Regions from separate parts of the Pseudomonas sp. P65(2024) genome, predicted to be linked through region 2. Evidence: predicted binding sites of a transcription regulator. Region 2 holds the regulator's gene; each other region holds the start of a gene.

Region 1 (7,318 bases), on a different contig from region 2:
GCTACTGCTGAACAAGGCCGACCTGATCAACGACGAGAACGCCCCGACTCTCAATGCCATGCTCGAGGTCTACCGCGGCCTGGGCTACCCGCTGCTGGAAGTCTCGGCGCACCAGGGCGATGGCATGCAGCGCTTGCAGCAGACGCTCGATGGTCATATCAGCGTGTTCGTCGGACAGTCGGGCGTGGGCAAGTCCTCGCTGGTCAACAGCCTGCTGCCTGATGCAGGCACCCGTGTCGGCGACCTATCGGAATGGTCCGGCCAGGGCACTCACACCACTACCACCGCGCGCCTCTACCACTTCCCCAATGGCGGTGACCTGATCGACTCGCCGGGCATCCGCGAATTCGGCCTGGGCCATGTCAGCCGTGATGATGTCGAGGATGGATTCATCGAATTCCGCGAACTGATCGGCAACTGCCGCTTCCGCGACTGCAAGCATGACCGCGAGCCTGGCTGTGCGCTGCTCAAGGCCCTGGAAGACGGCAGCGTCACGCAACAGCGAATGAACAGCTACCGCTCGATCATCGCCAGTTTGCCGGAAGACACCTATTGAAGTGACGGCAAGCACGCCAGCATCGTAGGAAATTTTACCGGAGCAGGTAGGACCGCTCCGGTTTCGCGGTCTCCTATTGTCCCTCCCACGGTTTTCCCTGATGGTCATGACTTTGTCGTCGGCATTGATCAGGGAGGGCAGCACAGATGCCGGTATTCATCAGTTACCACCAGAACGAACGGCTCGATGCCTTCATCTTGAACGAGCGCCTGCTACTAGAAGGCATTCCCACCCAACTCGTCCCCTTCGACAGTGAAGGACAGACCCACGACGACCTGCATGGCAGCTTTTGCCAACACATGGCCGATGCCACTCACTGGATCGGAGTGCTCTGCGAGGCCTATACCGAAGACTTGTGGACGGCCTGGTTACTGGGCGCAGCGGCCATGGCGGATCGGCGGGTGACTTTCTACCACCCTGACTCGACTGAACTGCCGCAGAGCCTGCGCAAGTGGCCAGTAATGCGGGAACGAGCGCATATAGACCTGTTCGTGCGCGCCTATCATGACGAGCAGACCTTTGGCCGGGCCATGGCTTCACCGGCCGGGGACGGCGTAGTGTCGGACAGGGACAATGCAGATTTCTTCCATGCCGATCTCAAGGCCAAGATCAGGCGGGGGTTCTGAATGCATCGGGGCCGCAAAGCGGCCCCTGTCAATTACTGGTCTTTGGCCTCATCCATCTTCAACACGCCATCCTCGAAGATGTTCAGCTTCTGGCGCAGCTCGCGCGGCTGCATCGGCGTATCGCCCGGTGTCGCGTCCGCACCTGGCGCAGCGCCCGCAGGCGGTGCTTCAGCGGCAGGTGGCGCTGCGTCCGGCTTGCCCTGCTCACCTTCGATATCGCGTTGCGCCTTCTTGGTCAGGACGATGATGTCGATACGGCGGTTGACCGGGTTAAACGGGTTGGCACGATCGAACAGCGACGACGATGCATAACCGACCACACGGGCCACCTGCTCGTCCGGATAGCCACCGGCGACCAATGCACGACGCGCCGCGTTGGCGCGGTTGGCCGAAAGCTCCCAGTTACCGAAATCGCCGGTACCGGAATACGGCTTGGCATCGGTATGGCCACTGATGCTGATCTTGTTCGGGACCGCCTTGATGGTGTCGGCCATGGCCAACAGAATATCTTCGAAATAGGGCTGCAGTCGTGCACTCCCCAGGTCAAACATTGGCCGGTTCTCGGCATCCATGATCTGGATGCGCAGACCGTCCTGGGTGATCTCGAACAGGATCTGGTCCTTGAACTTCTGCAGTTGCGGGTTTTCCTCGACCTTGTTCTGCAACTCCTGCAGCAAGAGCTCGAGGCGCTCGCGCTCGACCTGCTCGGCCATGGTCTCGACCTTGTCCTTGTCCAGCTGCAGGCTGGTGTCGGGCGTCGGTTCGGACTTCACTTCCGGGTTGATGGTCTTTTCCGGCGCCAGTTGCGGCGAACCGCCCAGGTCGATGATGTAGGGCGTGCCGCTCTCGGAGAAGCCGATCGGATCCTTGAAGTAGCCGGCGATGGCGATCTTCTGCTCGGGCGTGGCCGTCGACAGCAGCCAGAGCACCAGGAAGAACGCCATCATCGCCGTGGCGAAGTCGGCGAAGGCGATTTTCCAGGCGCCGCCGTGATGGCCGTCGCCAAAGCGCTTGACGCGCTTGACGATGATGGGCTGATTGTTCTCCATGGCTTAGCGACCGCGTACCGCTTGTTCCAGCTCGGCGAAGCTCGGGCGGTGCGCCGGGTACAGCACCTTGCGACCGAACTCGACCGCCAGCGACGGCGGCATGCCGGAGGCCGAGGCCACCAGCGAGGCCTTGATCGCCTCGTAGACGTTCAGTTCCTCTTTCGCATCGTGGCGCAGGGCGTTGGCCAGCGGGCCGAAGAAGCCGTAGGCAGCGAGAATACCGAAGAAGGTACCGACCAGTGCCGCGCCCACGTGCAGGCCGATGGACTTCTGGTCGCCATCGCCCAACGAGGCCATGGTCACCACGATACCCAGTACCGCCGCGACGATACCGAAGCCGGGCATGCCGTCGGCGATGCCGGTCACCGCGTGGGACGGGTGCTCCAGCTCTTCCTTCATGCTCAGCAGCTCCATGTCGAACAGGCCTTCGAGCTCATGGGGCGCCATGTTGCCTGTGGACATGATCCGCAGGTAGTCGCAGATGAACGCGGTCATGCGCTCATCGCCCAGCACGGCCGGGTACTTGGCAAAGATCGGGCTGGCCGCGGCGTCCTCGATGTCCCCCTCGATGGCCATCATGCCTTCACGACGGCTCTTGTTGAGGATCTCGTACACCAGGCCCAGCACTTCGAGGTAGAAGGTGTGGGTGAAGCGGGTGCCGAACATCTTCAGCGACTTCTTGATTACATGCATGGTCATGTAACCAGGGTTGGCCTGGAGGAACGCACCAAAGGCCGCGCCGCCGATGATCAGCACTTCGAACGGCTGGATCAGTGCCGCGATCTTGCCGTGGGAAAGCACGTAGCCGCCGAGCACGCTCGCGAATACGACGATGATGCCGATAATTTTAGCCATAAGTTGGAAGCACTTGCTGTCGTGGTCAGGGTAGGGAACGGAAGCTTGAAAACTCTTCTTCTACTTATCGGCAGAACTGCGCCAGACTATAGCCACTCATTGCGAAAAGCCAGTTCGGACTGATGTCAATATGCCAATTGAAACCAAGGTGCCAAGTCAGGTTCCGTCGAGTCTAGAGGCCTGGGTAAAGCTGCTCGACGGGATTCGAGTACCCGTGCCGAAAGACAGCCACGACCGCGTTCTACAGGCCATCAACGACAGCCGCCGCTCCCTGCGCGACATCGCCGAACTGATGCAGGACAGCCCCGCGTTGGTGCTCTGCGTGCTGCGCGAGGCCAACCACCCGGCCAACGCCAGCCTGGCGGAGCCTGCCGAAAGCCTGGAAATCGCCCTTAATCGGCTGGGGCTGGCCCGCACCAGCCAGTTGCTGGCGCGGCTGCCGTCGATACCGGCCGACGAGATCCCGCCGGTGCTGCGCCAGTTCCTGTTGATCAGCCAACACGCCACCCAACAGGCCAACGGCCTGTTCGCCAGCCGGCTGGCGCGGCTGTGGCAGGAAATCCACTGGGGCAGCCTGCTGTTCCTCTCGCCGCTGTGGCCGCTGGCCCTGGCCTACCCCAAATTGCTGGATAACTGGGAACTGCGGGTCATCCACAAGAGCGAGGACGCCGCCGAGGTCGAACGGGAACTGTTCGGCGTGCGCCTCATGCAACTATGCCAGGCCATGGCCGAGCATTGGCGCCTGCCCGAGTGGGTGACCCAGGGCTATCGCCTGCTGATGGACGAGCGCGAGCAACTGGCTCAGGTGCTGAACATCGCCCGCGAACAGGACCCGCTGGTCCAGCAGCAGCGCCTGGACGACGAGCCAGCGCTGCGTCGCTGGTTCAACCAGCCACCCAACACCGTGCTGCTGGCCAACGGCCTCGCCCTGGCCGCCCAGGTAGGCTGGGACAACCCGCACCTGCTGCGCTGGCAACTGCTCACCGCGCTATACCTGCAGACCACCCTGGACGATGTCCAACAGCAGGTTCACCAACAAGCCGCGGCCAGTGCCCGTCATCACGCCCGTGATGCGCTGTTCCACCCGGCCGAGGCGCTGATCTGGCCCTGGCACCAGCGCAGACCGCACCCGGACATGCTTACTCCGCCGCCACCCAGCACCGAGGATCTTGGCCGCTGGCGCGCGCTGTGCCAGGAACTGTTGGCCCAGCCCAGCCCGTTCAGCAATGCCGTGCACCTGGCCACCCAGGCCCGCGACGCCCTGCTGGCCTGCGGCATGCAACGCATCATGCTGCTGAGCCTGGACAAGACCACCGACTACCTGCGCGTGCAGCAGACCGCCGGCCTGCCACGCGAGGCCGCCGCCATGGCGCTGCCCGTCGTGCAGAACAAATTGTTGCAAAAGTTGATGGCAAAAGCCGGGCAACTACGCCTGACACCCGACAACCATGCCCAGTTCAGTGCCCTGCTGCCGGCACCGCTGCGCGCTTTCTTCCGCGGCGAGCACTTGCTGCTGCGCTCGCTGGCGGTGGGCGACCAGGTACTGATGCTGGCGGTGGCCGACCAGGACGGCAAGCCGTTGGCCGACGTCAGCGTGCAGGCGTTCGGCAAGACCGCGCAATGCGTGGAGCGCGCCCTGGCCGTGTTTGCCACCCGCAATGCCTGACCCTTGCGCTACAATCGCCCCTCTTTCCACCCTGGAGAACGTGGATGACTGACTTTTCCGGCCTGTCCCTGGTGATCGAAGCCGAGGACCTGCTGCCGCGCCTGGATTCGCCGCGGCTGATCCTGGTCGACCTGACCAGCGCCAACCGCTATGGCAGCGGGCACATCCCCGGAGCCCGCTTCGTCGACCCGAAACGCACCCAGTTGGGCCAGCCCCCGGCACCCGGCCTGCTGCCGGCCCGTGCCGACCTGGAGAAACTGTTCGGTGAACTCGGCCACCGCGACGATGCAGTGTATGTGGTCTACGACGACGAGGGCGGCGGCTGGGCCGGGCGCTTCATCTGGCTGCTCGACGTCATCGGCCACAAGGGATACCACTACCTCAATGGCGGCATCCAGGCTTGGCCGGCGGACAAGCTGTCCACCGAAACGCCCGAAGTCGCCGGCGGCCCGGTGAGCCTGCACCTGCATGGCGAACCCACCGCTACCCGCGAATACCTGCAAAGCCGCCTGGGCGCCGCCGACCTGGTCATCTGGGACGCACGCGGGCCACTGGAATTCAGCGGCGAGAAGGTGCTGGCGGCCAAGGGCGGGCACATTCCCGGCGCGATCAACTTCGAGTGGACCGCCGGCATGGACCTGAACAACCACCTGCGCATCCGCAAGGACATCGCCGACGTCCTGCAAAACCTGGGCATCACCCCCGACAAGGAAGTGATTACCCACTGCCAGACCCACCACCGCTCCGGCTTCACCTACCTCGTGGCCAAAGCCCTCGGCTATCCACGGGTGAAGGGCTATGCCGGTTCCTGGGGCGAATGGGGCAATCACCCCGACACGCCCGTCGAAGTTTAAGGACGCTCAATGAAATCCCGCTTGTTCATCATCAGCCAGTACCTGCTGCCGCACCACCTGCTGTCGCGGCTGGCCGGCTGCGTCGCCGAGTGCCGCGCACGCTGGTTCAAGAACGCCTTCACCGCCTGGTTTGCCAAGCGCTACCAGGTGAACATGTCCGAGGCGCTGGTCGAAGATCTCAGTGCCTACGAGCACTTCAACGCTTTCTTCACCCGCGCCCTCAAGCCGGGAGCCCGCCCGCTGGACGAAACCCCCGGCGCGATCCTCTGCCCAGCCGATGGCGCCGTCAGCCAGCTCGGTCCGATCGAGCACGGCCGCATCTTCCAGGCCAAGGGCCACGGCTACAGCGCCCTGGAGCTGCTGGGCGGCGATCCGGCCCTGGCCGCACCGTTCATGGGCGGTGAATTCGCCACCATCTACCTGTCGCCCAAGGACTACCACCGCGTGCACATGCCGCTGGCAGGTACCCTGCGCGAGATGGTCTATGTGCCGGGTCGGCTGTTCTCGGTCAACCAAACCACCGCGGAAAACGTGCCTGAGCTGTTCGCCCGCAACGAGCGCGTGGTCTGCCTGTTCGACACCGAGCGTGGGCCGATGGCCGTGGTGCTGGTCGGCGCAATGATCGTCGCCTCGATCGAGACCGTCTGGGCCGGCCTGGTCACGCCACCGAAGCGCGAGCTGAAGACCTTCCGCTACGACGAGGCCAGCCGTGCACCGATCCACCTGGAAAAGGGCGCCGAACTGGGCCGCTTCAAGCTGGGCTCCACCGCCATCGTGCTGTTCGGGCCGGAGCAGGTGAAGTGGGCAGAGAGCCTGGGTGCCGGCTCCGCGGTGCGCATGGGTGAGCTGCTGGCGCAGCCGACCCAGGCCTGACTATCCGGTAAGCAAAAGGCCCTGCATGATTCAAGTCATGCAGGGCCTTTTTTTGCCTTGGGATTGCTGGGAGGGCTTCGCCCTCCTTGGGCTCAAGATCAACCGCGCGCTTCGCGATCACGCACGCCCAGCAGGTACAGCACGCCATCCAGGCCCAGCGTCGAGATGGCCTGCTTGGCCGACTGGCGCACCAGCGGCTTGGCGCGGAAGGCCACGCCCAGGCCGGCCTGGGACAGCATCGGCAGGTCGTTGGCCCCATCACCAACGGCGATGGTCTGCTCGAGCTGCAGGCCCTCCTGACTGGCCAGTTGCAACAGCAGGTCGGCCTTGCGCTGGGCATCGACGATCGGTTCGACGGCCACCCCGGTCACCTTGCCGTCGACCACCTCCAGTTCGTTGGCGAATACGTAGTCGATGCCCAGGCGCGCCTGTACCTGCTTGGCAAAGTAGGTGAAACCGCCGGAGAGGATGGCGGTCTTGTAGCCCAGGCGCTTGAGTTCGGCAAACAGGTGCTCGGCGCCCTCGGTCAGGCGCAGCGAAGCACCGATCTGGTCGAGCACGCTCACGTCCAGCCCCTTGAGCAAGGCCATGCGCTCCTTGAAGCTGGCGCGAAAATCCAGTTCGCCACGCATGGCACGCTCGGTGATCGCCGCGACCTGTTCGCCGACGCCGGCGGCCTTGGCCAGCTCGTCGATGACTTCGGCCTCGATCAAGGTCGAGTCCATATCGAACACCGCCAGACGGCGGTTGCGGCGGAACAGGTCGTCTTTCTGGAAGGCGATGTCGATGCTCAGCTCTTCGGACAGCGCGAAGAACGCCGCACGCAGGGCCTGGCCGTC
Region 2 (7,318 bases):
CGCCATGGTCGGCCCGGCCGGCATGGGCAAGACCACCACCCTGGCCAAGCTGGCCGCGCGCTATGTACTCAAGTACGGCGCGAACAACCTGGCGCTGGTGAGCATGGACAGCTTCCGCATCGGTGCCCAGGAGCAGCTCAAGACCCTCGGGCGTATCCTCAATGTGCCGGTCACTTATGTCGATCCGGGCGAGTCGCTGGCCCAGGCGCTGGAGCCGCTGCTGCGCAAGCGCGTGGTGCTGATCGACACCGCCGGCCTGCAGGCCAGCGACCCGGCGCTGCGCATGCAGCTCGAGACCCTGGCCGGGCGCGGTATCGCCGCCAAGAATTACCTGGTGCTGGCGACCACCAGCCAGAAGCAGGTGCTCACCGCCGCCTACCACAGCTACAAACGCTGCGGCCTGGCCGGTTGCATCCTGACCAAACTCGATGAAACGGCATGCCTCGGCGAAGTGCTGAGCCTAGCCATCAGTCATGAACTACCGGTGGCCTATCTGACCGATGGGCCGCGCATTCCTGACGACCTGCAACTGCCGCGCAAGCACCAGCTGGTGAGTCGCGCGGTCAGTGTGCAGTTGCAGGACGAGCCCAGCGACGAGGCCATGGCCGACATGTTCGCTGATCTCTACCACAACCCTGGCAAGCGTGCGGGTTGAGGGTGAATACTGTGCAAAGTACCTACATCATGGGGTTGCCCGGCCGTACCGTGGCCTTGAACGTTCAGCCCCTCATGTGGCCTGGGTCCAAGCGAGACAAGGTAAAGAACAGACATGGGTAGCATGCATCCCGTACAGGTGATCGCCGTGACCGGTGGCAAAGGTGGCGTCGGCAAGACTAACGTTTCAGTGAACCTGTCTCTGGCGTTAGCCGAGCTCGGCCGCCGGGTCATGTTGCTGGACGCCGACCTGGGCCTGGCCAATGTCGACGTTCTGCTGGGGCTCACGCCCAAGCGTACCCTGGCCGATGTCATCGAGGGTCGCTGCGAGCTGCGCGATGTGCTGCTGCAGGGGCCTGGCGGTGTGCGCATCGTCCCGGCGGCTTCCGGCACCCAGAGCATGGTGCACCTGGCGCCAGCCCAACATGCCGGCCTGATCCAGGCCTTCAGCGAGATCGGCGACAACCTCGACGTGCTGGTGATCGACACCGCTGCGGGTATTGGTGACTCGGTAGTCAGCTTCGTCCGCGCCGCCCAGGAGGTGCTGCTGGTGGTGTGCGACGAGCCTACCTCGATCACCGACGCCTACGCCCTGATCAAGCTGCTCAACCGCGACTACGGGATGAATCGCTTCCGCGTGCTGGCCAACATGGCCCAGAGCCCGCAGGAAGGGCGCAACCTGTTCGCCAAGTTGACCAAGGTCACGGATCGTTTCCTTGACGTCGCCCTACAATACGTCGGTGCCGTGCCGTACGACGAATGTGTGCGCAAGGCCGTGCAGAAGCAGCGGGCTGTATACGAGGCCTTCCCGCGGTCCAAGTGCGCGCTGGCTTTCAAGGCCATTGCGCAGAAGGTCGACAGCTGGCCGCTGCCTGCCAACCCGCGCGGACACCTGGAATTCTTCGTCGAGCGCCTGGTGCAGCCCACCAGTGCAGGGCCGGTGCTATGAACGCGAGCGGTTTCAAGATGTACAGCAAGGCCGCCAAGGACGCTCAGTACGAGCTGATCGAGCGCTACGCGCCGCTGGTCAAGCGCATCGCCTACCACCTGCTGGCGCGTTTGCCGGCCAACGTCCAGGTCGAGGACCTGATCCAGGCTGGGATGATCGGCCTGCTGGAAGTGGCCAACAAGTATGACGCCAGCAAGGGCGCCAGCTTCGAAACCTACGCCGGCATCCGCATCCGCGGCGCCATGCTCGACGAAGTGCGCAAGGGCGACTGGGCACCGCGCTCGGTGCACCGCAACACGCGTATGGTCAGCGACGCGATCCGCTGTGTTGAAGCAAAGACAGGGCGCGACGCTAAAGATCACGAGGTTGCTGCCGAACTCCAATTGAGTCTCGATGATTACTACGGGATTCTGAACGACACCTTGGGCAGTCGCCTGTTCAGTTTCGACGACCTGCTGCAGGACGGCGAACACGAGGGGCTGCACGAGGACGGAGCCAGCGGCCAGCTGGAGCCATCGCGGGACCTGGAGGACGAGCGCTTCCAGGCCGCCCTGGCCGATGCGATTGCCAACCTGCCGGAGCGCGAGCGCCTGGTCCTGGCGCTGTACTACGACGAAGAGCTGAACCTCAAGGAAATCGGTGAGGTCCTGGGGGTCAGCGAATCGCGTGTCAGCCAGTTGCACAGCCAGTGCGCGGCGCGTCTGCGCAGCCGCCTGGGGGAATGGCGGGCGCGTTGAACCAGGTTTGATGCAGTCGTTTTTTTGTGGTGCCGAATTGATTGAGTGCGCGCTCGGCGCCGAGCGCGTTTAAGACTGCTTGGAGGTCTAATTGAACAAAGACATGAAAATCCTCATCGTTGACGACTTTTCGACGATGCGGCGGATCATCAAGAACCTGTTGCGTGACCTGGGTTTCACCAACGTCAAGGAGGCTGATGACGGCAACACGGCACTGCCGATGCTCACCAGCGAACACTTCGACTTCCTGGTAACCGACTGGAACATGCCGGGCATGACCGGTATCGACCTGCTGCGTGCTGTTCGCGCGGACGAGCGCCTCAAGCACCTGCCGGTACTGATGGTCACCGCAGAAGCCAAGCGCGAGCAGATCATCGAAGCTGCCCAGGCCGGCGTCAACGGCTACGTGGTCAAGCCTTTCACCGCCGTGGCGCTGAAAGAAAAGATCGAAAAGATCTTCGAACGCGTCAACGGCTGAGTCACGTCTGGGGGGCGCAATGGAGTCAACCAACAACTCTTTGGGTGAGTTCGAATCAACCCTTAAGAAGCATGCCCAGGAACTGGTCGAGAGCCTCGAGCGCGGCCGGTTCGGTGATGCGGTACAGCTGATCCACCAACTGAACCAGACCCGCGATCGCGGGCTGTATCAGGAAGTTGGCAAGCTTACTCGCGAACTGCACAGTGCAATCGTCAACTTCCAGATCGACCCGTCCATGCCGCAGGCCGAGGAAGTGTCGCAGATTACCGACGCCACTGAACGCCTCTCCTACGTGGTTCGCCTCACCGAAGGTGCGGCCAACCGCACCATGGACCTGGCAGAGGCCTGCACCCCGGTGCTCAACGACCTCGCCGCCGAGGCCCAGAGCCTGTCCGCCGATTGGCAGCGGTTCATGCGCCGTGAGGTGGCAGCGCCGGAATTCCGTGAGTTGGTCAAGCGTGTGGACAGTTTTCTGACGCACAGCGCCGAAGGTAATCAGAAGGTCGCCGGCCATCTCAACGATATCGTCCTGGCCCAGGATTATCAGGATCTCACCGGCCAGGTGATCAAACGGGTGACCGCGCTGGTCACCGAAGTCGAAAGCAATCTGCTCAAGCTCGTGCTGATGGCAAGCCAGGTCGACCGCTTTGCCGGGATCGAACATGACCACCAGCAGCTGCGCGCTGAAAAAGATCAAGAAAAACATCCGACTCGGGGTGAAGGTCCGCAGATTCATGCCGATAAGCGTGAAGACGTCGTGTCCAGCCAGGACGATGTCGACGATCTGTTGTCCAGCCTGGGTTTTTAAGGAGCACGTTTAATGAGCTTCGGCGCCGATGAAGAAATCCTCCAGGATTTCCTGGTAGAAGCCGGCGAAATCCTCGAGCAACTGTCCGAGCAATTGGTCGAGCTGGAAAGCCGGCCCGATGACGCGGACCTGCTCAATGCGATTTTCCGCGGTTTCCACACTGTAAAAGGGGGCGCCGGCTTCCTTCAGCTCAATGAGTTGGTGGAGTGCTGCCACATTGCCGAGAACGTGTTCGACATCCTGCGCAAAGGTGAGCGCCGGGTTGACGCGGAACTGATGGACGTGGTGCTCGAGGCCCTCGACACGGTCAACAGCATGTTCGGCCAGGTGCGCGAACGTACCGATGTCACGCCGGCCACGCCGGAGCTGCTGGCGGCGCTGTCGCGCTTGGCCGAGCCCGGTGGCGCCGAAGCCCCGGCCCCGGTGGTCGAGGCGGCGCCCGTGGTCGAAGCCCCGGCTGCCGAGCCCGACATCACCGATACCGAGTTCGAGCAACTGCTCGACTCGCTCGATGCGGTCAAGGCTGAAGCTCAGGTTCATGAGCAACTGCAGGGTGAAGAAATCAGCGGCGGCGGTGACGAGATCACCGATGCCGAGTTCGAGTCGCTGCTCGACCAGCTGCACGGCAAGGGCCAGTTCTCGGCCGATGCCGCCGTCAGCGCGCCTGCGCCAGCCACTCCGGCCAGCGACGAGATCACCGACGATGAGTTCGAGTCGCTGCTCGACCAGTTGCACGGCAAAGGTACTTTTGCCGTCGACGCACTGCCAGGCGCCGCCGCGCCAGCGGCCAGCGCGGCACCCGCCGCGGGCGACGAGAGCATCAGCGAACACGAATTCGAGGCCCTGCTCGACCAGTTGCACGGCAAGGGCAAGTTCTCCAGTGACGCGGTCACCGCCGAGGCGCCTGCCGCCGTCGCCGCGCCTGTCGCGGCCAAGGCCGAGGTCAAGCCCGTTGCCAAGCCGGCTCCTGCGCCCGCCGCGGCACCGGCTGCGGCCGCCAAGCCTGCCGCCCCGGCTCGCGCTCCTGCGCCGGCCGCCGAGAAGCATGGCGCCAGCGAAGCGGAAACCACCGTGCGGGTCGATACCGCGCGTCTGGACGAGATCATGAACATGGTCGGCGAACTGGTGCTGGTGCGTAACCGCCTGGTGCGCCTGGGGCTCAACAGCGGCGACGAGGCCATGTCCAAGGCCGTGTCCAATCTCGACGTGGTCACCGCCGACCTGCAGACCGCGGTCATGAAGACCCGCATGCAGCCGATCAAGAAAGTCTTCGGCCGCTTCCCGCGCCTGGTTCGCGACCTGGCCCGCCAGCTCAAGAAAGAGATCAACCTGGAGCTGGTCGGTGAAGAGACCGACCTCGACAAGAACCTGGTGGAAGCCCTGGCCGACCCGTTGGTGCACTTGGTGCGCAACGCCGTTGACCACGGCGTCGAGATGCCTGACGAGCGCGAGGCCTCCGGCAAGTCGCGCATGGGCCGGGTGGTGCTGTCCGCCGAGCAGGAGGGTGACCACATCCTGCTGTCGATCTCCGACGACGGCAAGGGCATGGACCCGAGCATCCTGCGCGCCAAGGCCGTGGAAAAGGGCCTGATGGACAAGGACGCGGCCGATCGCCTGAGCGAGTCGGACTGCTACAACCTGATCTTCGCCCCGGGCTTCTCGACCAAGACCGAGATCTCCGACGTGTCCGGCCGCGGCGTCGGCATGGACGTGGTGAAGACCAAGATTTCCCAGCTCAACGGCTCGATCAACATCTTCTCGGCCAAAGGCCAGGGCTCGAAGATCGTCATCAAGGTGCCGCTGACCCTGGCGATCATGCCGACCCTGATGGTAATGCTCGGCAACCAGGCGTTCGCCTTCCCGCTGGTCAACGTCAACGAGATCTTCCACCTCGACCTGTCGCGCACCAACGTGGTCGACGGCCAGGAAGTGGTGATCGTGCGCGACAAGGCGCTGCCGCTGTTCTACCTCAAGCGCTGGCTGGTCCAGGACCACGAGCATGAAGAGCAGCACGAAGGTCATGTGGTGATCCTGTCGGTCGGTACCCAGCGCATCGGCTTCGTGGTCGACCAGTTGGTTGGCCAGGAAGAGGTGGTGATCAAGCCGCTGGGCAAGATGCTGCAGGGCACCCCGGGCATGTCCGGCGCGACCATCACCGGTGACGGCCGGATCGCCCTGATCCTCGACGTTCCGAGCATGCTCAAGCGTTACGCCGCCCGGCGTATTTGATTTCGGTGGCGCGCCCTGGCGGGTGCGCCGCCTAATGGAGTGTTTATGGCAGTCAAGGTCCTGGTGGTGGATGATTCCGGTTTCTTCCGCCGCCGTGTCTCGGAAATTCTCTCGGCGGACCCGACGATCCAGGTCGTGGGCACCGCGACCAACGGCAAGGAAGCGATCGACCAGGCGCTGGCGCTCAAGCCCGATGTCATCACCATGGACTATGAAATGCCCATGATGGACGGTATCACTGCGGTGCGGCACATCATGCAGCGCTGCCCGACGCCGGTGTTGATGTTCTCCTCGCTGACCCATGAAGGCGCCCGCGTCACCCTCGACGCCCTGGACGCCGGTGCGGTCGACTACCTGCCGAAGAACTTCGAGGACATCTCGCGCAACCCGGAAAAGGTCAAGCAGCTGCTGTGCGAGAAGGTCCATACCATCTCGCGCAGCAACCGCCGTTTCAGCGCCTATTCCAGCCCGGCGCCCGCCGCCGCGCCGGCTCCGGCCAATAGTCATGCGCCGGCCAGCAGCTTCGCCAGTACCACGCCCGCGCGCACGGCGGCTCCGGCCCGCGCCGCGGCACCGGCCGCCGCGCATTCGCCGGCGCCCAAGCGCAAGCCCTACAAGCTGGTCGCCATCGGCACCTCCACCGGTGGCCCGGTGGCGCTGCAGCGGGTATTGACCCAACTGCCCGCCGGATTCCCGGCGCCGATCGTTCTGATCCAGCACATGCCGGCGGCCTTCACCAATGCCTTCGCCGAGCGCCTGGACAAGCTGTGCAAGATCAGCGTCAAGGAAGCCGAGGACGGTGACGTGTTACGTCCGGGCCTGGCGTTGCTGGCCCCGGGTGGCAAGCAGATGATGGTCGACGGCCGTGGCACGGTGAAGATCCTGCCGGGCGACGAGCGCCTGAACTACAAGCCTTGTGTCGACATCACCTTCGGCTCCGCCGCCAAGTCCTATGGCGACAAGGTGCTCTCGGTGGTGCTCACCGGCATGGGCGCCGACGGTCGCGAGGGCGCACGCCTGCTCAAGCAGGGTGGCAGCACCGTGTGGGCGCAGGATGAGGCCAGTTGCGTGATCTACGGCATGCCCATGGCCATCGTCAAGGCCAACCTGGCCGATGCCGTGTACAGCCTGGACGAGATCGGCAAGCACCTGGTCGAGGCGTGCATCTGATGGATGTGTTGAGCCTAATCGGCCTGATCCTCGCTTTTGTCGCCATCGTTGGCGGCAATTTCCTCGAGGGCGGCCACGTCGGTGCGCTGATCAACGGCCCGGCGGCATTGATCGTGCTGGGCGGTACCCTGGCGGCGGCGTTGTTGCAGTCGCCGCTGTCGGCGTTCAAGCGCGCTCTGCAGATCGTGGGCTGGATCTTCTTCCCGCCGCGGGTGGACCTGCCCGGTGGCATTGACCGGGTGGTGAACTGGAGTCTGACGGCACGCAAGGAAGGCCTGCTGGGCCTGGAGGGC
Region 3 (7,318 bases), on a different contig from region 2:
TCAGCTGAGCAAGCAGAAGCACAGCGTGAACTCCAGCCCATTCCCGCGCACCGACGGTGCCGCTCCGGTGCTCTGGGGCAGTCGCGTGGCCGCGCCGGTGCACGGCGAGCAGCCCGCTGCCGGGCGCAACGACGTCGCTGCCCTCAATTCGCGGCGCCTGGCCTTGCCGGGCAAGCTGACCGACCGATTGCTGGCTGGGATCGTGCCGTCCGCCGCCAGTGCCGGCGCCGCGGGCAGCGACACGGCCCTGCCCAGTCGCAGTGGCCCCACGCTCGCCGGCGTCGCCCGGGGCGACTGGCAACCGGCGCAGGCGTTCGCCGCGCCGCGCGAGGGTGTGCGCATTCTGGGCCGGGCCGTGGCCCAGCCGCCGCTGGCGCCGAGCAAGGCGTTCAGCGACAGCGATGCCTTCGTCGCCACCATGCTGCCGATGGCCGAGCAGGCGGCCAAGCGCATCGGTATCGACCCGCGCTACCTGGTGGCCCAGGCTGCGCTGGAAACTGGTTGGGGCAAGTCGGTCATGCGCAATCCCGACGGCAGTAGCAGCCACAACCTGTTCGGCATCAAGGCCACCGGTAACTGGCAGGGTGGCGAGGCACGGGCGATCACCAGCGAGTTCCGTGGTGGGCAGTTCGTCAAGGAGACGGCGGCGTTCCGTTCCTACGACTCCTACCAGGACAGCTTCCACGATCTGGTCAGCCTGTTGCAGAACAACAACCGCTATAAAGATGCCGTCGGCGCCGCCGATAACCCGGAACAGTTTGCAAGAGAGCTGCAGAAGGCTGGCTACGCGACCGATCCGGACTACGCCCGCAAGATCATCAGCATTGCCCGGCAGCTGCGGCCAACCCAGGAATACGCCATGGCCGGCACTAACACGAATCTATAAGGATTGAAGCATGTCTCTGATCTCGATCGGGCTTTCCGGCCTGAATGCCAGCCAGACCGCGCTGTCCATCACCGGTAACAACATCGCCAACGCGGCCGTCTCGGGTTACTCGCGTCAGCAGACCATCCAGACCACGGGGCCGTCGCACAATATCGGCACGGGCTTCGTCGGCACTGGTACCACGTTGTCGGATGTGCGTCGTATCTACAACGCCTACCTGGACAACCAGCTGCAGACCTCCACCTCGTTGAATACCGATGCGGCGGCGTTCCAGGATCAGATCACCGGCATCGACAAGCTGCTGGCCGAAAGCGACACCGGTATCAGCTCGGTGCTGACCGCGTTCTTCTCGGCCCTGCAGACCGCCTCGGCCAAGCCCAGCGACGTCGCCTCGCGCCAGCTGCTGCTGACCCAGGCGCAGACCCTGAGCAACCGCTTCAATGCCATCTCCAGCCAGATGAGCAAGCAGAACGACAGCATCAACAGCCAGCTGGACACCCTGTCGGGCCAGGTCAACAAGCTGACCTCGAGCATCGCTGATCTCAACAAGCAGATCACCCAGCTGTCGGCCTCCGGTGCCTCACCTAACAACTTGCTCGATGCCCGCAGCGAAGCGGTCCGCCAGCTCAACGAGCTGGTCGGCGTCACCGTGCAGGAGCGTGACGGCAACTACGACGTGTACCTAGGCAACGGCCAGTCGCTGGTCACCGGCAACCGCGCCAACACCCTGACCGCCGTGCCGAGCGCCGCGGACCAGAGCCAGTACAGCCTGCAGATCAACTACCCGACCTTCTCCTCGGATGTCACCTCGGTGGTCACCGGCGGGCAGATCGGTGGCTTGCTGCGCTACCGCAACGACGTGCTCACCCCGTCGATGAACGAGCTGGGACGTGTCGCCCTGGTGGTGGCCGACAGCATCAACAGCCAGCTGGGGCAGGGCCTGGATGCCAACGCGCAGTTCGGCAGCGCGCTGTTCTCCAGCATCAACAGTGCCCTGGCGATCAGCCAGCGCAGCCTGGCCTCCACGAACAACAGTGCAGGCTCCGGCAACCTGGATGTGACCATCGCCAACAGCGGTGCGCTCACCACCTACGACTACGAGGTCAAGTTCACGGGCCCGAACCAGTACAGCGTGCGCCGTTCCGACGGCACCGACATGGGCAACTTCGACCTGACCACCACGCCGCCGCCGGTGATCGACGGTTTCACCTTGAAACTGAACGGTGGCGGCCTGGCCGCTGGCGACACCTTCAAGGTGAGCCCGACCCGTTCGGCGGCAGGCTCCATCAATACCGTGCTCACCGATGCCAACAAGCTCGCCTTCGCCGGGCCGATCAATGGCATTGTGGGTAGTGGCAATACCGGCTCCGGCACCATCACCCAGCCAAACCTGGGAGCCAAGCTGGATATCTATGGTGGCGCCGACACTGCGCTGATCCAAGATTCGATCAAGCATTCCATGCCGGTACGCATGGTGTTCCAGGCCGCCAGCGGAGGTACGCAGGGCTACACCCTGTACGACTCCAAGGGTAACTCCATCGGCACAGGCACCATCGTGCCTGGTCAGGATAACAAGCTGACCATCAATGTGCCGATGCGCGATGCCAGCGGTGCGCCGATCCTCGATGGTAGCGGCAACCCGCGGACCTTCAGCGTCGAGACCACCGTCGGCGGCAGCCCGGCGACCAACGACAGCTTTACCTTTGGCTTCAATGCCGACGGCAAGTCCGATAACCGCAACGCCCAGGCGCTGCTGGGGCTGCAGACCAAATCCACCGTCGGCGTGACCTCCGGCGGCGGCTCCAGCTTCACTTCGGCCTACGCCTCGCTGGTCGAGCGGGTCGGGGCCAAGGCCAACCAGGCCAAAATCGATACCGTTGCGACCAAGGCCGTGCTCGATGCGGCCAAGGAAAGCCGCAACGGGGTTTCCGGTGTCAACCTGGACGATGAGGCAGCCAACCTGATCAAGTTCCAGCACTACTACACCGCGTCGTCGCAGATCATCAAGGCGGCGCAGGAAACCTTCAGCATCCTGATCAACGCATTGTAAGGAGTAGCCATCGTGCGTATTTCCACCGCTCAGTTCTATGAGTCGAGCGCCAGTAGCTACACCAAGAACTTCGCTGACCTGATGAAGAGCAAGACGCAGATCGACAGCGGCGTGCGCATCCAGACTGCCGCCGACGATCCGGTCGGCGCCGCGCGCCTGCTCCTGCTGCAACAGCAGCAAGCGCTGCTCAAGCAATACGACGGCAACATGACCACGGTGAACAACTCGCTGCTGCAGGAAGAGAGCGTGCTGAGCACCATCAACGATGCCATGCAGCGCGCCAGCGAGCTGGCCCTGCGTGCCGGTGGCGCTGGCGTGACCGATGCTGATCGCGTCTCCATCAGCAGCGAGCTCAAGGAGATCGAGGCCAACATCTTCGGCCTGCTCAATTCGCGCGATGCCAACGGCGACTACATGTTCGGTGGCACCAAGACCTCGTCGCCACCCTATGTGCGCAATGCCGATGGCACCTACAGCTACCAAGGCGACCAGACCCAGCTGAGCCTGCAGGTGTCCGACACCCTGAGCCTGGCGACCAACGACACCGGCTTCAGCATCTTCGATTCGGCCAAGAACAAGAGCCGTACCCAGTCCGCCCTGGTGACGCCGCCGGTCGATGACGGCAAGGTCGCGCTCTCGCCGGGCCTGCTGACCTCGAACAACACCTACAACAGCAGCTTCACCGCTGGCCAGCCGTACAAGATCACCTTCACCAGCGCCACCCAGTACACGGTGACCGATGCTCTGGGTAACGACATCACTGCCGAGACGCCCACCAATGGCACCTTCGACAGTAAGGCCGAGGGTGGCAATCGTATCGCGCTGCGCGGCGTCGAGTTCGAGATCACCGCCTCGCTGAAAGAAGGCGATGATGCCAATGCCGTCTTCGCTGGCCGCGAGTTCAGCGTGCAGGCCCGCCCCGATACGCTCACGACCGTGCGTGGTGCCGGCAACCCGTCCAGTGCGCAGGTCACCAGCGGCGCCGTGACCGACCCGGCCGCCTACAGCAGTACCTTCCCGAGTGATGGGGCGGTGATCAAGTTCACCGGTGCCAACACCTACGAGTTCTATGCCCAGCCTTTGACTGCGGACAGCAAACCCGTTGCCAGCGGTACCTTCACCGCGCCGTCGCTGACGGTGGCGGGGGTGACCTACCAGGTATCCGGTACGCCGCAGACGGGTGACCAGTTCGCGGTCAATGCCAACAACCACCAGAACCAGAGCGTGCTGGAGACCATCAGCCAGCTGCGTGCGGCGTTGGATGCGCCGCCAGGCACCTCGGGCGACAATACCGCCATCAAGAACGCCGTAGCCTCGGCTGTGGCCAACCTGGCCAGTGCCCGCGAGCAGGTGGATATCACCCGTGGTTCGATCGGTGCTCGGGGCAACTCGCTCGATATCCAGCGCCAGGAAAACACCAGCCTGAGCACGGCCAACAAGGTCACCCAGGATGCCATCGGCAACACCGACATGGCCGACGCCTCGATCATGCTGACCCTGCAGCAGGCCATGCTCGAAGCTTCCCAGCTGGCCTTCTCGCGTATTTCGCAACTGAGCCTGTTCAACAAGCTCTGATCGCGATCCGCGTCAGGAAAGCCCCGGCCAGCGCCATGCTGCCGGGGCTTTTTCGTGTCTGGCGCGCGGTGGTGGCAGGGGGTTGGCGATAATTGTCTGTGACTAATGAGTCAAATCGTGCATCTTCCCTGTATTCTATGCGGCAGTTGCTGCAGCATTTTGTTACCGGTGCGCAAAGGGCAAGCCTGGTGTCGGCCTGTCCGGGGCGCATTGCCCTCGACCCGGTAGTCGGCGCCCTCAATTCATCGAGTGGCGGTCTTTGGCTGTTTTCATTGGGAAGCCAGAATGATTGGCATCAAAAGCATCGCGAGTTACGTGCCCACCGCTGGCCTGGACAACTACGTCCAGGGTGCGAAGTTCGGCAAGGACGAAGAGTTCATGTTCGGCAAGATCGGCGCCTCCTTCCTGCCGCGCAAGGCCGAGGAGCAGGAAACGTCCGACCTGTGCGTGGAGGCTGCCCGGGCGCTGTTCGCCAACAACCCCGAGCTCGATCCGCAGTCGATCGATGTACTGATCGTGGTCACCCAGAACGGTGACGAAGAAGGCCTGCCGCACACCGCGGCGATCGTCCAGAACAAGCTGGGCCTGTCGACCCGCGTGGCGGCCTTCGACGTGTCGCTGGGCTGCTCGGGTTATGTCTATGGCCTGTACGCCATCAAGGGCTTCATGCAGGCGGCGGGGTTGAAAAACGGCCTGCTGATTACTGCCGACCCGTATTCGAAGATCGTCGATCCGGAAGACCGCAACACCACCATGCTGTTCGGTGACGCCGCCACGGCCACCTGGATGGGCGAGAACGCTGTCTGGCAGCTGGGCGAGGCGCGTTTCGGCACCGATGGCTCGGGTGCCGAGCACCTCAAAGTCAGCGATGGCACCTTCTTCATGAACGGTCGCCAGGTGTTCAACTTCGCCCTGGTCAAGGTGCCGGCGCACCTGCATGAGCTGCTGGCGGCCAGCGGTTTGCAGTCTTCGGACATCGATGCGTTCTGCATCCACCAGGGCAGCGCGGCGATCGTTGATGCCGTGGCACGACGCTTCGAAGAGCAGCATCCGGAGAAGTTCGTCAAGGACATGCTCGAGACCGGCAATACCGTGTCCTCCAGCGTGCCGCTGCTGCTGCAGAAACACATGTTCGACAGCAGCTGGAAGCGCGTGGCCATCAGCGGCTTTGGCGTGGGCCTGTCGTGGGGCTCGGCGATTCTCTATCGCGCCTGAGTCTCGACGATCTCAGAGAAAAACGCCTGGCGTGTCCCGCCAGGCGTTTTTTATGCCTGGGAAATGGGTTCCACAGGGTCCCTGTAGGAGCGTGCTTGCCCCGCGATGGGCTGCAAAGCAGCCCCTGATCGGCAACTGCCAAATCAATAACCCCCTGATTTCATGGGGGTGGCGGGGTGATGGCATTTTTTTTTCGAAAATGCCCTCAAGCAACCCACGCAGACGACGATAACCATTACGAAGGTTCTCTAGGCCATACCCGGCGGATGCCAGGGCCGGAAGCCGCAGTACCCATCCAACGAGGATTTCGTCATGGCTTTAACTGTAAACACCAACATTGCTTCGGTTACTACTCAGGTTAACCTGAACAAGGCCAGCACCGCCCAGACCACTTCGATGCAGCGCCTGTCTTCCGGCCTGCGCATCAACAGCGCCAAAGACGACGCTGCCGGCCTGCAGATCGCCAACCGTCTGACCAGCCAGATCAACGGCCTGGGCCAGGCAGTCAAGAACGCCAACGACGGTATCTCGATCGCCCAGACCGCCGAAGGCGCAATGCAGGCTTCGACCGACATCCTGCAGAAAATGCGTACCCTGGCACTGTCCTCGGCCACTGGCTCCCTGAGCGCCGACGACCGTAAGTCGAACAACGACGAATACCAAGCTCTGACTGCCGAACTGAACCGTATCTCCACCACCACCACCTTTGGTGGCCAGAAGCTGCTGGACGGTTCCTACGGCACCAAGGCCATCCAGGTCGGCGCCAACGCCAACGAAACCATCAACCTGACCCTGGAAAACGTTGCTGCCAGCAACATCGGTTCCCAGCAGGTCAAGAGCCTGGGCGTTGCTCCAAGCAACACCGGTGTTGCCGGTGGCCTGATCAACGTAACCGGTAACGGCCAGACCGCTGCGGTCACCATCGCTGCTGGCGCTTCCGCCAAGACCATCGCCAGCCAGCTGAACGGTGCCATTGGTGGCCTGAGCGCTACCGCCAGCACCGAAGCTCAGTTCGTTGTCGGCGCCGGTGCTGCTACCGCTCCTGCTACCTTCGACATGACCGTTGGCGGCCAGACCACCAAGTTCGTCGGCGTCAAAGACACCGCCAACCTGGCTGACCAGCTGAAGTCGAACGCTGCCAAACTGGGCATCAGCGTCAACTACGACGAAGCCAAAGGCACCCTGTCGGTCAAGTCCGACACCGGTGAGAACATCTCGTTCGCCAACTCCACCGCTGCCGGTACCATCACTGTTGCAACCAAGGACGGCTCGGGCACCTACGGTGCTGGCGTCGCTCTGGCTGACGGCCTGATCGCCACTGGCGCTGTGAACCTGGACTCGGCCAAGGGCTACGCTCTGAGCGGCGCTGGTGTTACCGGCCTGTTCAACGCCGGTACCGACGCTTCGTCGGTCAAGACCACCATCGCCAACACCGACGTCACCGACGCCACCAAGGCTCAGAACGCCCTGGCCGTCATCGACAAGGCCATTGGTTCGATCGACAGCGTCCGTTCGGGCCTGGGTGCTACCCAGAACCGTCTGACCACCACCGTCGACAACCTGCAGAACATCCAGAAGAACTCCACCGCTGC

Evidence for each region. Region 2 encodes FliA, which starts transcription of late flagellar genes. Its sites were predicted from a motif close to CTAAAGTTTNNNNNNNNNNNGCCGNTAA; they were not measured.
Region 1: motA (flagellar motor stator protein MotA) is a predicted target of FliA. The motif match lies at 3,151-3,178, and genes of this name have one in related genera.
Region 3: AC25MA_RS16880 (flagellin N-terminal helical domain-containing protein) is a predicted target of FliA. The motif match lies at 5,931-5,958, and genes of this name have one in related genera.

What each region holds. Positions count from the first base shown of each region.
Region 1 is NZ_JBLIYX010000002.1:168,456-175,773, forward strand. It holds gene rsgA (small ribosomal subunit biogenesis GTPase RsgA) at 1-556, shown strand, start outside; gene AC25MA_RS03530 (molecular chaperone Tir) at 703-1,182, shown strand; gene motB (flagellar motor protein MotB) at 1,215-2,231, opposite strand; gene motA (flagellar motor stator protein MotA) at 2,235-3,086, opposite strand; gene AC25MA_RS03545 (HDOD domain-containing protein) at 3,217-4,752, shown strand; gene AC25MA_RS03550 (rhodanese-like domain-containing protein) at 4,797-5,606, shown strand; gene asd (archaetidylserine decarboxylase) at 5,616-6,479, shown strand; gene serB (phosphoserine phosphatase SerB) at 6,578-7,318, opposite strand, start outside.
Region 2 is NZ_JBLIYX010000018.1:107,548-114,865, forward strand. It holds gene flhF (flagellar biosynthesis GTPase FlhF) at 1-655, shown strand, start outside; gene fleN (flagellar synthesis regulator FleN) at 770-1,603, shown strand; gene fliA (RNA polymerase sigma factor FliA) at 1,600-2,340, shown strand; gene AC25MA_RS21470 (chemotaxis response regulator CheY) at 2,444-2,818, shown strand; gene AC25MA_RS21475 (protein phosphatase CheZ) at 2,838-3,626, shown strand; gene AC25MA_RS21480 (chemotaxis protein CheA) at 3,639-5,855, shown strand; gene AC25MA_RS21485 (protein-glutamate methylesterase/protein-glutamine glutaminase) at 5,901-7,025, shown strand; gene AC25MA_RS21490 (flagellar motor protein) at 7,025-7,318, shown strand, end outside.
Region 3 is NZ_JBLIYX010000012.1:39,496-46,813, reverse strand. It holds gene flgJ (flagellar assembly peptidoglycan hydrolase FlgJ) at 1-886, shown strand, start outside; gene flgK (flagellar hook-associated protein FlgK) at 897-2,936, shown strand; gene AC25MA_RS16890 (flagellar hook-associated protein 3) at 2,949-4,511, shown strand; gene AC25MA_RS16885 (ketoacyl-ACP synthase III) at 4,797-5,726, shown strand; gene AC25MA_RS16880 (flagellin N-terminal helical domain-containing protein) at 6,039-7,318, shown strand, end outside.